DNA from 3 places in the Peribacillus sp. NJ4 genome. Region 2 is predicted to be linked to each of the others. Evidence: riboswitches for the same ligand, from Rfam matches in the RefSeq annotation. Region 2 holds a riboswitch; each other region holds the start of a gene.

What was found. Region 2 has a riboswitch for cyclic di-AMP ahead of QUF94_RS26940 (cation:dicarboxylate symporter family transporter). Riboswitches for the same ligand answer to the same signal wherever they lie in the genome.
Region 1: another riboswitch for cyclic di-AMP. It lies ahead of QUF94_RS22200 (APC family permease); the one in region 2 lies ahead of QUF94_RS26940 (cation:dicarboxylate symporter family transporter).
Region 3: another riboswitch for cyclic di-AMP. It lies ahead of QUF94_RS04320 (TrkH family potassium uptake protein); the one in region 2 lies ahead of QUF94_RS26940 (cation:dicarboxylate symporter family transporter).

What each region holds. Positions count from the first base shown of each region.
Region 1 covers NZ_JAUCFQ010000001.1:4,453,684-4,457,975, reverse strand. Annotated here, with positions in the region: gene QUF94_RS22210 (glycosyltransferase family 2 protein) at 1-665, shown strand, start outside; gene QUF94_RS22205 (GtrA family protein) at 625-1,080, shown strand; cyclic di-AMP (ydaO/yuaA leader) riboswitch at 1,503-1,652, shown strand; gene QUF94_RS22200 (APC family permease) at 1,791-3,617, shown strand; gene QUF94_RS22195 (RhaT/GlcU family sugar-proton symporter) at 4,141-4,292, shown strand, end outside.
Region 2 covers NZ_JAUCFQ010000006.1:172,659-176,950, reverse strand. Annotated here, with positions in the region: gene QUF94_RS26945 (class I SAM-dependent methyltransferase) at 1-558, shown strand, start outside; gene QUF94_RS26940 (cation:dicarboxylate symporter family transporter) at 619-1,878, opposite strand; cyclic di-AMP (ydaO/yuaA leader) riboswitch at 2,051-2,197, opposite strand; gene QUF94_RS26935 (efflux RND transporter periplasmic adaptor subunit) at 2,400-3,662, opposite strand; gene QUF94_RS26930 (hypothetical protein) at 3,678-4,292, opposite strand, start outside.
Region 3 covers NZ_JAUCFQ010000001.1:846,304-850,595, reverse strand. Annotated here, with positions in the region: gene QUF94_RS04330 (MFS transporter) at 1-458, opposite strand, end outside; gene QUF94_RS04325 (hypothetical protein) at 846-1,037, opposite strand; cyclic di-AMP (ydaO/yuaA leader) riboswitch at 1,371-1,512, shown strand; gene QUF94_RS04320 (TrkH family potassium uptake protein) at 1,684-3,018, shown strand; gene QUF94_RS04315 (potassium channel family protein) at 3,042-3,698, shown strand; gene QUF94_RS04310 (STAS domain-containing protein) at 3,843-4,292, opposite strand, start outside.

The sequences.
Region 1 (4,292 bases), on a different contig from region 2:
TCAATGAAGGTTGTGAAATTGTATATGGTGTCCGCCAGAAAAGGGACCTTGATTCATTTTTTAAACGAACATCTGCAACTGGTTTTTATAAATTGATGAACAAGATGGGGGTTAACCTTATCTATAATCATGCCGATTTCCGGCTAATGAGCAAAAGGGCGATCGTGGAGCTGGAACAATTTGAAGAAACGAATCTTTTTTTACGGGGAATCGTCCCGCTCATTGGGTTCAAGACGGACTCTGTTTATTATGACAGAAAAGAAAGATTGGCTGGGGAAACGAAGTATCCATTAAAGAAGATGGTTGCCTTTGCGCTTGATGGCATTACTTCTTTTTCAGTTACGCCGATCCGGCTTGTATTATGGCTAGGATGTCTTTCCTTTTTCATTAGCTTACTCTTTGGGTCATACTTTTTATGGTTAAAGTTTTATGGACAGACCGAAACGGGCTGGACCTCATTAATTACCTCCATATGGTTGATCGGTGGACTGCAGTTGATTGCTGTCGGCTTGATTGGGGAATATATCGGTAAAATATATAATGAATCCAAACGCCGGCCTAAATATATTGTTGATCTGGATCTATTTAATCCGCTCGATTTAACAAAACGGGAGCAACTAGACAATGAACGGAACAGTATTGAAAAACTATCTAAAACACACTAATTCCTTTATCCGCTTTTTATTGGTTGGAATAGTCAATACAGCGGTTGGACTTTCCATCATGCTTTTTCTCATGAATGTTCTTGATTTATCTTACTGGATCTCCACCTTTTTCGGCAATGGTTCGGGAGCTGTAACGAGTTTTCTGTTGAACAGGACATTTACCTTTAAAAGCAATATAGACTTGCGGAGAGGAGTTGCCCGTTTCTTTTGCGTCATCCTGATTTGTTATTCCGCCGCTTATTCTTTAGGACAAGCCATTGCAGAATCGATGGAAGGATCCGTTCATTTATCCATGCAGCAAAATGTGGCTGTACTGATTGGAACAATCTTTTATACAGTACTTAACTATATTGGCCAGAAATACTTTGTCTTTAAGAAAAGTAATTTGAGACCAATTCAAGAAGGAAGGAACTAATTAGAGTGGATCATTGGGAATAATGAATAATGCCCTCTGATTGGATGGAAATTAAAGTTGACTATCCAAGCGGGGGCAGAACTGTTTAATGGGAAAGGCGAATTAGTTGATTGATTAGATAGGTATTCAGTTTCGTTCTTCGCTGTCTCCATGGTGGCTGATGATTTTTCCTTTTGTGGACCGCCATATTGTTCATTGATTGGTTAATGCTTTGACCTGAAAATTTTCATCAGGTATTATTTGTTTTTTTCTTCTTTTTTAGACATGTCATTCACCTCTTTCCTTCCTTCAATCATTTGTTTTGATGCCTTATGTAATATACGTCATGAACAAAACCTCACTAACAATAAATTATTCTTTTTCCGTGTAAAATTTTCATTTACTTTTCCATTTCACGGGAGTATGATAATCAACAGTTTCATATTTCTAAATCGCTTAAACCTTATGGTACGGGGGACCCGTTATAGGGATTGTTTTTCAATCCAAGGGGTGAATCCTTTCAAGGTAAAGGTAGGGCTACTCTTAGGTCCGAATCCGACAGCTAACCTCGTAAGCGTTATATGAGAAGGAAGGTGGAGCTTGTCAGACAAAAAAAATGATGTCTACAGGTCTATTTAGCTATGACTTGTAGGCATTTTTTATTTCGTCTTGTTTTTTGCAATAACTGGGGGAACATAAATTTATAACTAAAATATGGTGGTGAATACTTGATGTTATCTTCTATAAAGAGGTTCTTGATAGGGAGACCTTTAAAATCAAATGCACTTGGCGAACAAAAGCTAAACAAAACTAAGGCTTTAGCCATCCTATCTTCTGATGCATTGTCTTCGGTTGCTTATGGACCGGAACAAATATTGATCGTTCTCATCACGGTCGGTGCCGCGGCATTCTGGTATTCAATCCCGATAGCAATCGGGGTATTGATCCTGTTAATGGCCTTGATCTTGTCCTATAGACAAATCATTTTTGCCTATCCCCATGGCGGGGGAGCCTATGTGGTTTCAAAAAACAATTTAGGCATCAATCCAGGGTTGATAGCTGGAGGATCCTTATTGGTCGATTATATATTAACTGTCGCTGTAAGTGTTTCTGCAGGAACGGATGCCATCACGTCCGCTTTTCCAGGCCTGCATTCATATAATGTCGGCATAGCCATCATTTTCGTCATTCTACTTACCATCCTAAATCTTAGGGGGGTTACGGAGTCGGCCTCTGTTTTGGCCTATCCGGTGTACCTATTCGTTTTAGCATTGTTCATCTTGATTGGTGTAGGAATTTACAAGATCTTGACAGGAGGAGTTTCACCGGAATTGCACGCGCCAATCGGGACCCCGGTAGCGGGTATCAGTTTATTTATACTGCTAAGAGCATTTGCATCAGGCAGCTCCGCATTGACAGGAGTCGAAGCGATTTCCAATGCGATCCCGAACTTTAAAGATCCAGCCCCGAATAATGCTGCAAAAACTTTAATAGCGATGGGGTCCTTACTAGCTGTATTATTTTCGGGAATCGTATTCTTAGCCTATTATTTAAGCATTGTTCCCAGCGCAGAGGTCACGGTCGTCTCGCAGATTGCTGAAGAGATCTTTGGACGGAATTTCATGTACTTCTTCATTCAAGGTACGACTGCCTTGATCTTGATACTGGCCGCAAATACTGGCTATTCGGCATTCCCGCTGCTTGCGGTAAATCTTGCAAAGGATAAATTCATACCAAGGGCGTTTACGATTAGAGGGGACCGATTAGGATATTCCAATGGAATTATCATACTGGGGCTTGCGTCCATCATCTTAATAGTAGCATTTGAAGGACATACAGAAAATCTAATTCCACTTTATGCTGTAGGGGTATTTATACCATTTACGCTGTCCCAGACCGGGATGATCGTTAAATGGCTCCGCGAAAAGCCAAAAGGCTGGTTGGTTAAATTAACCATTAATTCAATTGGTGCCATTATTAGCCTGATCGTCACGATGATATTCTTTTTAACCAAATTTACTCAGGTATGGTCTGTTTTGATTTTTTTACCAATCATCATTTTAATTTTTCATCGAATTAGAAAGCATTATGAAGCAGTTGGTGACCAACTGAGGATTACAACTTGTGAGCCCATCTTACCAATAGAAGGGAATATCATTCTTGTACCTGTGGCGGGTATAACTCATGTGGTTGAGAATTCCTTAAATTATGCTAAATCTCTTTCAGCACATCAGATCATTGCCGTTTATGTTGCTTTTGAAAGAGAAGATGAAAAGAAATTCGAAGAAAAATGGAAAAAGTGGCAGCCTGATGTTAGACTCGTCACACTGAACTCTTATTACAGAAGCATCATTCAGCCATTAACTAAGTTTGTGGATACAGTTGAACATAAGGCGAGTGAATCTAACTATAAAGTTACAGTGATCATCCCGCAATTCATTCCGAAGAAGGGTTGGCACAATATTCTTCATAACCAATCAAGTTTACTGATTCGGGCCTACTTACTTTATAGAAGAAATGTAGTTATTACGACAGTGCCATATCATTTGAAGAAGTAATTTAAGAATAGAAGCAGACCTTGATCAGGTTTGCTCAGACTGTAGGTAAATTCGAAGAAAGCGAATTTGCCTACAGTTTTTTTCTTTAAAAAACGTTCCAGTTGTTTTCAGAAATCCGCTCCCTTTCCGCCGACTGTCTGCCAAGCCACCTCTACGCAAGCGACTCAGGTGTCCCGTCTAACCAGTTATTCGGCAGGAGTGTCGCAAATTTCTTCAATCTATTGGGGGTTTCATAAAACAGTAAAGACCATTTTATTAAATCATAGTTCGGGATGAGACCATTCCGAACTCCCTTTTGTCGACAAGCTGGGCAAACCTTGATAGGGTTTGCTTCTTTTTATTTTTCACCCTAGAAACTTACAGAGAATCAAGTGTTCTGTAAGTTGGATATTGGAACGGAAGGGTGGTTTTTGAACACTTCATAAAATTACCAAGGTTCAATTCAAATAATGCGAACATATTAAAAAGAAGACTAAATGAAATTTCCGCTATAGATTGGAACTTACATATATGGGGGTTGAAGATGGATATATTATTAGCTCTCTTGCCGGCATTATTCTGGGGAAGCATCGTTCTATTTAATGTGAAACTGGGGGGAGGACCCTACAGTCAAACATTAGGTACAACGATTGGCGCCTTGATTTTCTCAATTGGTGTTTATATTTTTGCCGATAT
Region 2 (4,292 bases):
AAAAAAGGATTTCAAAGTATAACGGGAATCGATATAACACCTGCCATGCTTCATGAAGCCGAAAAAATATCGTACGAATATAACCTGGATATACCCTTTATCCTTGGCGATGCAACGAAACTCCCTTTCAACAATTCATCATTCGATAAAGCAATCTTCGCTTTTAATGGTTTAATGAAAATTCCCCAGCGAAAAAATCGTACATTAGCTTTAAATGAAATAAATCGTATTTTAAAACCAGAAGGCATTTTCATTTTCACAACACACGACCGTGATAAAAACGAATATTATATGAATTTCTGGGAACAAGAGGAAATTATTTGGTGTGAAGGTAAACAAGATGAGAGGCTTTATGAGTTTGGGGATATTTTCACATTCGGAAAGACACCTCAAAAAGATACTTACCTCCATATTCCAACACAACTTGAAGTACTTGATGGTCTTGAAGAAGCAGGGTTTACAGTCATCGAGACCTTTTACAGAAGTGAATTATTCCATGAAAGTGATGATGTAAACGTTTTCTCTTCTGATTGCCGCTTCTGGATCGTTCAAAAATAAGGTACATTTTTTAAAATTCAAAAAAAATCCAGAGTGACATATCACTCTGGATTTTTTGTATTAAGAAACTTGCTCTAGTTCTTTATCGGAAGGCGGGTTGAATTGACCTTCCCATTTAGAGATGACGATTGCTGCAAGTGAATTACCAATAACGTTTACTACTGTACGTCCCATATCAAGAATACGGTCGATACCAGCAATAAATGCTAGACCTTCAATAGGAATACCAACTGTTCCTAAAGTCGCTAAAAGAACTACGAAAGATACACCTGGTACGCCCGCAATCCCCTTAGAGGTGATCATTAACACTAGCATCAGCGTAATTTGCTCATACATACTTAAATCAATTCCGTACATTTGAGCGATGAAGATAGCTGCTAACGCTTGGTATAATGTAGAGCCATCAAGGTTAAAAGAGTATCCAGTCGGAATAACAAATGTAGCAATATGTTTCGGACATCCCGCTTTCTCCATTTTTTCCATGATTTTCGGAAGAACAGCTTCTGAACTTGCTGTAGAGAACGCAAGAATCAATTCTTCTTTTAGAAGTTTAATCAATTTAAAGATATTGAATCCTACAAATTTCGCAATAAGACCCAGAATGACAACTACAAAGAAAATCATTGTTCCATATACAGAAAGCGCTAACTTTCCTAACGGAATTAAAGATTCCAGACCGAACTTGGAGATGGTCACACCGATTAGTGCAAATACCCCGATTGGAGCGAATTTCATGACCATATTCGTTAGGTAAAACATTCCTTCAGCTGTACCTTGGAAGAAACGGAATACTGGTTTACCTTTTTCACCGATAGCCGCAATACTAAGTCCAAACAACACGGAGAAGAAAATGATCGCTAGCATATCGCCTTCTACCATAGCTTTAACCGGATTGGATGGCACAATGTGAACGATTGTATCTACGAACGATTCATGTTGCTTAGTTTCGGCTGTATCGACATAGGTAGAAATATCAGTTTGTTCTAGCTTGTCCATATTTACACCAACACCAGGCTGGATGATATTCGCTGAAATTAAACCAACAGCAATCGCAATCATAGTTACCACAACAAAGTATGATATTGATTTAGCGCCAAGTTTACCTACTGATTTTAAATCGCCTACACCTGCAACAGCAACGATAAGGCTTGAAACGATGATCGGCACTACAATCATTTTAATCATTCGTAGGAAAATGTCTCCGAATGGCTGTAAAAAGTTTTGGGCCGTCTCATTACCATAAAAAATGGCACCAACGATAATCCCTAAAATTAAACCAATGAAAATTTGGCTAGCTAAACTTAATTTGAATTTCTTCATTTACTTTCCTCACCTTCCATAAAGTCTTTGATGCAAAAACATTTTTGTCTCGGTAAGGGAAACAAGATACTAATAAAAGAAAGTAATTTTTCTTTTTTTGAAAAACTCTGTCTTTACGCCGAAAAAAAAGACACTTCATGTGTCGATTTCTTATTGGCGTGAATATTCACACATGTTCCCTTAAAGACGCTGACGAGGTTAGCTGTCGGGTTAGGAATTGGAAACACAAAGCCCTTTCATTTCTGAATTCACCCCTAGCGGATAAAATCCACAAAAATGGGTCCCCCGTTCTTGGAATAAGATTAAGCGAGTTAACTTATAATAAAATATTATACTAAAAACGTTAATCTGTAAATATTTATTCGCAATCATTCTTGAAATAAACCTCAAAATATGTCTGAATATTCTGTATTAATGAATATTGTACCTATAATTTCATTGCCTAATTTTTATACATATAAGTTATATGGATATAGAAATAGCAACTAATTTGACATCCTCTCTCCTGATGAAAGAAGCGGTTATTTTTCCAAAATGCCAAGTAACAGATATCTTACTTTTTCCCTAGAGCTGAATTTCTTATAAGTATTAGTTTTCACTTTTTCAAATTGAATTGGAGTAATAAAATAAGAATGGTTCTTCACTACCCTATTCGGTTCTAATAGGATGACGTCACCTACGGATGGTCCCTTTATGAGTTCTTGCTTTCCTTCTGCTTTAAGTCCTTTTGTGATGTAATGTTTATCCACAAAGCCTTTTTTAGTCAACTTGTAGACATGCGGCTGTTCTTTGTAATGGACTGCCTCTATAGGAATGGAGGGTACACCCGCTTTCTCATTGGTTATTACAGTAAGATTGACTTTGGATCCCACCAACAAAGGTTCGGTTTCTTCACCTTCAGGTTCGATTAAAGCCTGAAATGGAAATCTGTTATCTTTTTTTATGGACGGCTCTTCTGCTGGATAGGAATGGATACGGCCAATCTTCCCTTTCAAAGTCTTTTTTGAGTCAGAAGAACTTGCTTTTATAGTCATGCCCACTTCAGCCTTTTTCATCTCCTCTTCGGAGAAATCACCTTCAATTGCCATATTTGTCGAAATAATGGATATAATGGGATTATTCAGGTTTTTATTGATATTCTTAACTACACCATAAGCTTCACTGGTCGTTACAATCGCGCTGGACTGCTCCTCAATAGACCTTAATTTAGCATCAAGCATTTTAACTTTTTCATTCAAACTGTTTTTTTCGAGTTCCTGCTTGTACATTTCTTGCTCAATGTTACTTTTAATAAGGTCTGAAGAGCTTGTTGTTATATCGATATTCAAGTTTCTTTCCACCGATTCATCAATGACCGCTTTATCGGGATCACGGGTCAATGTCCCTTGATAAGACCTCAACTTCCCTAAGTATTGGTCAATCCCTACAATTTCTCCCTCAGCGGCAGCTTTCTCCGATTCTACATTCGCTTTAAGCGCATCAAGTTCGGTTGCCGTATACTCAAACAACGAGGAGCCAGCCGTTACCGCATCGCCTTCTTTTACAAGGAATTTCTTAAAATCATTCTTCTTGGTATCGAAATAGATATCATACTCTTCCAAAGGTTTAATTACACCATTCGTTTGAATGGTATCCGTAATTGTATCTTTTTTTACCATTGTCCAGTTTTCCACGAAAACAGTTCGTTCCACTTTGCTTTCCTTTTTTTCAATAAGGTATAAGTTAACGGTTATCAAAACAGTCGACGCAATAGAGACCGCTGCTATTTTCCATTTCCCGCTCATTCTTTTCACCCCGCCTTATACAAATACGCCCACTTGGATATATGCTAAAAAGGCTTTAACAAACCAAGTGGCCAGATAGAATAGAACAATCATTAAAAAGATCAAATAATTATTTCGTTCTGAAAATTCCTTTAAATAAAAATATTGCAGGGCAATAATAAGAAATTGAAAAATGGTGATTTCGCTGAAAAAGTGAATAAAGTAATCACTTCTGAGAAAATACTGACTGATGATTCCTAAAGAAAAAGGATTGGCATCGTTGCCTATATCCATTAATACGAATAGAGGAATCAATAATATTTTTTCCACCAATTGCAAACCAAAAATGATCATTTGAACGATGACTATTTTTATGTACGGAATATCCGTAACGATCCAAAAGAATAGAGCTGATAAAAATATGTATATGGAAGGGTGGATTATGCCTGCTATTATATTGCCGCTCAATATCAGCAACTTTCCTGCTTCAAATTCATTAACACCCATCTTCGTGATTTCTTTGGAAAATGATTCTGATCCAATGCCAAAATACCCCTCAATAGCAAATACTAAAAGACTAAGAAGATATAAAAATAGTAATTTCCAACCAAGTCGTGTGACTGCCTCTGCATTTTGCAGCTGATAACGACT
Region 3 (4,292 bases), on a different contig from region 2:
GCAGGTCCAATCAAAAAAGCCCCAGAATCCATTAAGCTTCGCAACGAGTTAAATCGTTTCCTCTGTTCAATGGGTATTAATTTTGTTATATACGACCTGGATGTCGTTACAAACATGGACCCTGCCATATTGATCACCAAGACAAGGGAATAGATGACCCAAATAGAAGAAGTCAATGGCAGCAAGGCTATGAATACCGCTCGAAATAGGTCAAGTGCCACCATAAGATTCCGCTTATTTATCCGGTCGATCACGCTGCCTGCCCAAACATTCGTAAATATGGCAGCCATCGGTTTAACGATATAAAGTCCAGCTACCGCTAAAGCTGAATCAGTCATATCCAGCACGATTAAATTAAGTGCAATAAAATAAACCCATGCACCAAAGTTCGAAATCCCGATGCCGCACAATAGAATGGAGGGATATTTCCAAGCTACTAATAAATTTTTGAATGTCAACGCTTCTCCTCCTTAGAAAAGGAAATATAAATCCCATCCCCAGGAAAGGCTTCTCGGGGGACGAGATCAATAGTGCGGTGTTACTATGCACCATAACGGAAGATCCCGTCACAGCATACCCTTCCCGAGAATTGCTTCAATTTATGCTTACTACTCCTTCCAGTTGACGGTGCTCTCTGAAAAGTGGTCATTTCATTTGCTTTCTCTTCATTACATCCATATTCATCATTTTCTAAATTTTAACATTATTGTATTAATAGTGTAAACGTCATAATTTTCAACGCAAAAAAACTCATTCAAAAATAAATGAGTTTAAAAGCAAAACAAGTTATGGATTTTTCGCTCTAGTTCCCGGATAGTACACAGGATGACATAATTTCAGTTGATTTACCTTAGAGAAAACAATTTTAACAACGGATTCTTTTTCTTATCCGTTATCCTTAACTCATTCATTATGATTTGATCCTCATGATCGGCTATCCATTTCCTTAGTGCATCTTTATCCTGGCATTGTGTTAAATATGTCTGTCCACCCTTGCCTGTAGCGTTAATAACATATCTATTGAACGTCTTCTCCATAATTGCCCGCCTTTTTTATAAAATGTTTAAAACCTTTTAATAAGAATGCCATACTTTTTTTCTTTATGATTTTCAAAAGAAAAATAATTTATTTATATTAGAAAATAGATTTGCAATGACATGTTCTACTTGAAAGTGTTGAATAAAGTACATCGATGTTGGTTAACATATTCGGATTAATCGAACCTATCATAATGTGCTAACTAATATTTGTCAATACGTTTTTCAAATGTAAATAAAACGTAAATTTTCAGTTTTGTTAAAGAAATATTTTTTTACACTTTAGGGGTTTACAACTGCTAAATGATGGGAGTAGAATACGTTTATCAATTTAATGCATTTCGGCCAAAACTCAAGGAATTGAGTACGGAGGACCCAATCATTTGGGGTTAATTCTGCCTTGCAGAAGGGATGAGATCAGCTCTTTCGCCATCCTACCCGTCAGCTAACTTCGTCGGCTAAAGCGAAGGAGGTCATAAGACCGCCTATTTCGGGAGCTTTTTTTTCACGCTTTTTGTGGCAAAATAGCCTTTCGATGTTTTCGCAGGTCTTTTTATTATGCTTTGAAAAAGATTCATAAAGAGGATTGATGGTTAAGATTTCATAAGTTTTACACAATATTTTTATAGGTAGGGATGATCATTTGATAAAAACAAAAAATTTATTGGATCCGCCAAAAATCCTTGTACTCGGCTTTGCCATCCTGATACTTATTGGGGCCTATTTGCTGACCCTGCCGATTTCGACTGAAAATGGGAATGGTCTTTCTTTTCTGGATGCTTTATTCACCTCAACCTCCGCTACATGTGTAACAGGGCTTGTCGTGGTGGATACGGGGACGACTTTCACCACCTTTGGTGAGTTGGTCATCTTAACACTGATTCAGATAGGCGGCCTAGGGTTCATGACATTTGCCACGTTTTTCTTTTTCTTATTAGGCAAAAAGATTTCTTTAAAAGGCAGGTTACTCTTGCAGGAGTCTTTAAATAATCTATCCATGGCAGGTGTAGTCAAGTTAGTAAAACGGCTTTTAATTTTCACGGCCATCATTGAAGGCGTGGGTGCCCTGATCTTATCGATCCGCTTTTCTTTTGACATGCCAATCGGCAAGGCGATCTATTACGGGGTTTTTCATTCCATATCGAATTTCAATAACGCCGGCTTTGATTTAATGGGGGAATTCAGGAGTTTGACCCCTTATGTATCGGACCCATTCGTAACCCTTACCGTCGCCTTCCTCATCACGTTTGGCGGAATAGGTTTTATCGTAATGAATGAACTATACGAATATCGTGAAACCCATCGTTTATCCGTACATACGAAGGTTGTTCTGATGACTAGCTTGACCCTTACAATCGTCGGCGCAATTTTAATCTTTTTATTCGAGTTCGGTAATGCCAAAACATTGCAGCCTTTATCTTTCATGGGTAAAACGTTATCGTCTTTATTTCAATCGGTTTCACCAAGGACAGCAGGCTCCAATACGTTGAATATCCCTGATTTAACTCAACCTACATTACTGCTCATCATTTTCTTGATGTTCGTTGGGGCTTCACCCGGATCGACTGGCGGCGGGATTAAAACAACAACATTTGCGACGCTTCTTGGAACGGTTTGGTCACAGATTAAAGGAAAGGGCGATGTGGTATTATTCCGTCACCGCATTTTGAATGAAACCATCTTTAAAGCATTATCCGTTACATTCATCGGGGTCTTCCTTGTTTCAATCATTTCCATTCTGCTGACCATCACAGAAAGTGGAAGTGATTTCTTGATGATTTTATTTGAAGCCACTTCAGCATTCGCCACAGTGGGACTTTCAATGGGTTTGACCCCCGAATTATCACCGGTTGGCCGAATGCTCATCATTTTCACGATGTTTGCAGGCCGGGTGGGTCCTTTGACTTTTGCCTTCGCCATCGCAATGAGGCGTAAGCCAGATCCCTTCCGTCATCCAAAAGGGAAAATCATGATTGGTTAACCATAAATGAAGGAGTGTAAATGATGGGAAAACGACAATATGCCGTAATCGGTTTAGGCAGATTCGGAAGCAGTGTGGCAGATAGATTATATACCGCTGGCCAAGAGGTATTGGGTATTGATATCAGCGAAGAAAGAGTCGAGAATGCAGAACTGAGCGTTACCCATGCAGTCATGGCGGATACCACTGAAGAAGAGACATTGAAATCCATCGGGATTCGTAATTTCGATTGTGTCATCGTAGCCATCGGAAATGATATGCAATCAAGCATTTTGACTACCTTGCTTTTAAAAGAGCTTGGGGTTAAAAAGGTCATTGCCAAAGCACTTAATAAAAATCACGGTCAGGTGCTCACTAAAGTTGGTGCCGACTGGGTCATCTATCCTGAGAGGGATATGGGGGAACGGGTCGCGAACCAGCTCCTGTTCCCTAACATGCTGAACTATATAGAGCTGTCTAAAGAATACAATATCGAGGAAATCATCCTCCCCATGAGTATGAAGGGAAAAAGCCTCAGGGAACTTGATTTACGCGCAAAATATAATATCAGCGTCATTGCCATCGTGAGTAATGGAGAAATTATCATAGCACCGTCACCAGATCAGGATATCCATGAAAAAGATATGCTTTTGGTCGTTGGCAATAAAGAAGACCTAGCCGTCTTTGCAAATATTGAATAATCTGGCAGGTTCCGGCTCTTGCCTTATGGAGCCCGCCACCTATTTTGAATGTAGCATTCACCTATACATGCGAGAAGACCGCCATATGGAGGTCTTCTCGATGAAATTTATAACGAGCATACCCTTGCCAAGTATATGTATGTATTATTTTATCGTACTGATCGCTTGGGCAAGAGTGGACTTTATCGTCACTTTATCAAAAGGCAGTTGAAGCTTAACGGCAGTCATGGCTATTTCCGGCCGAAGTCCTGAAAGGGTTGTATGAATTCCGATCAAATGTAAGGATTCAATCAATTGTGACAGTTGGTGGGCGGATGCACTATCTATTGCATGAACGCCCGATAGGTCAATGAAAAGCCTGGTGACATTTTTTTCAGCGCACTTTTGTAAGGTGTTTTCAAGCAAGGACATGCCCCTCGTCGTGTCAATATCGCCTATCAGGGGAAGCAACGCGGTATTATCTTTAAGGGAAATGATGGGCGTGCTCAATTCATCGATCGTGGCCTGTTGGGCTTTCATAATTTTATTGGCATATTTATGATTCGCTTCCGTAAACCTCTCCATCACTTCACTGAACACCTTGACCACTATCCG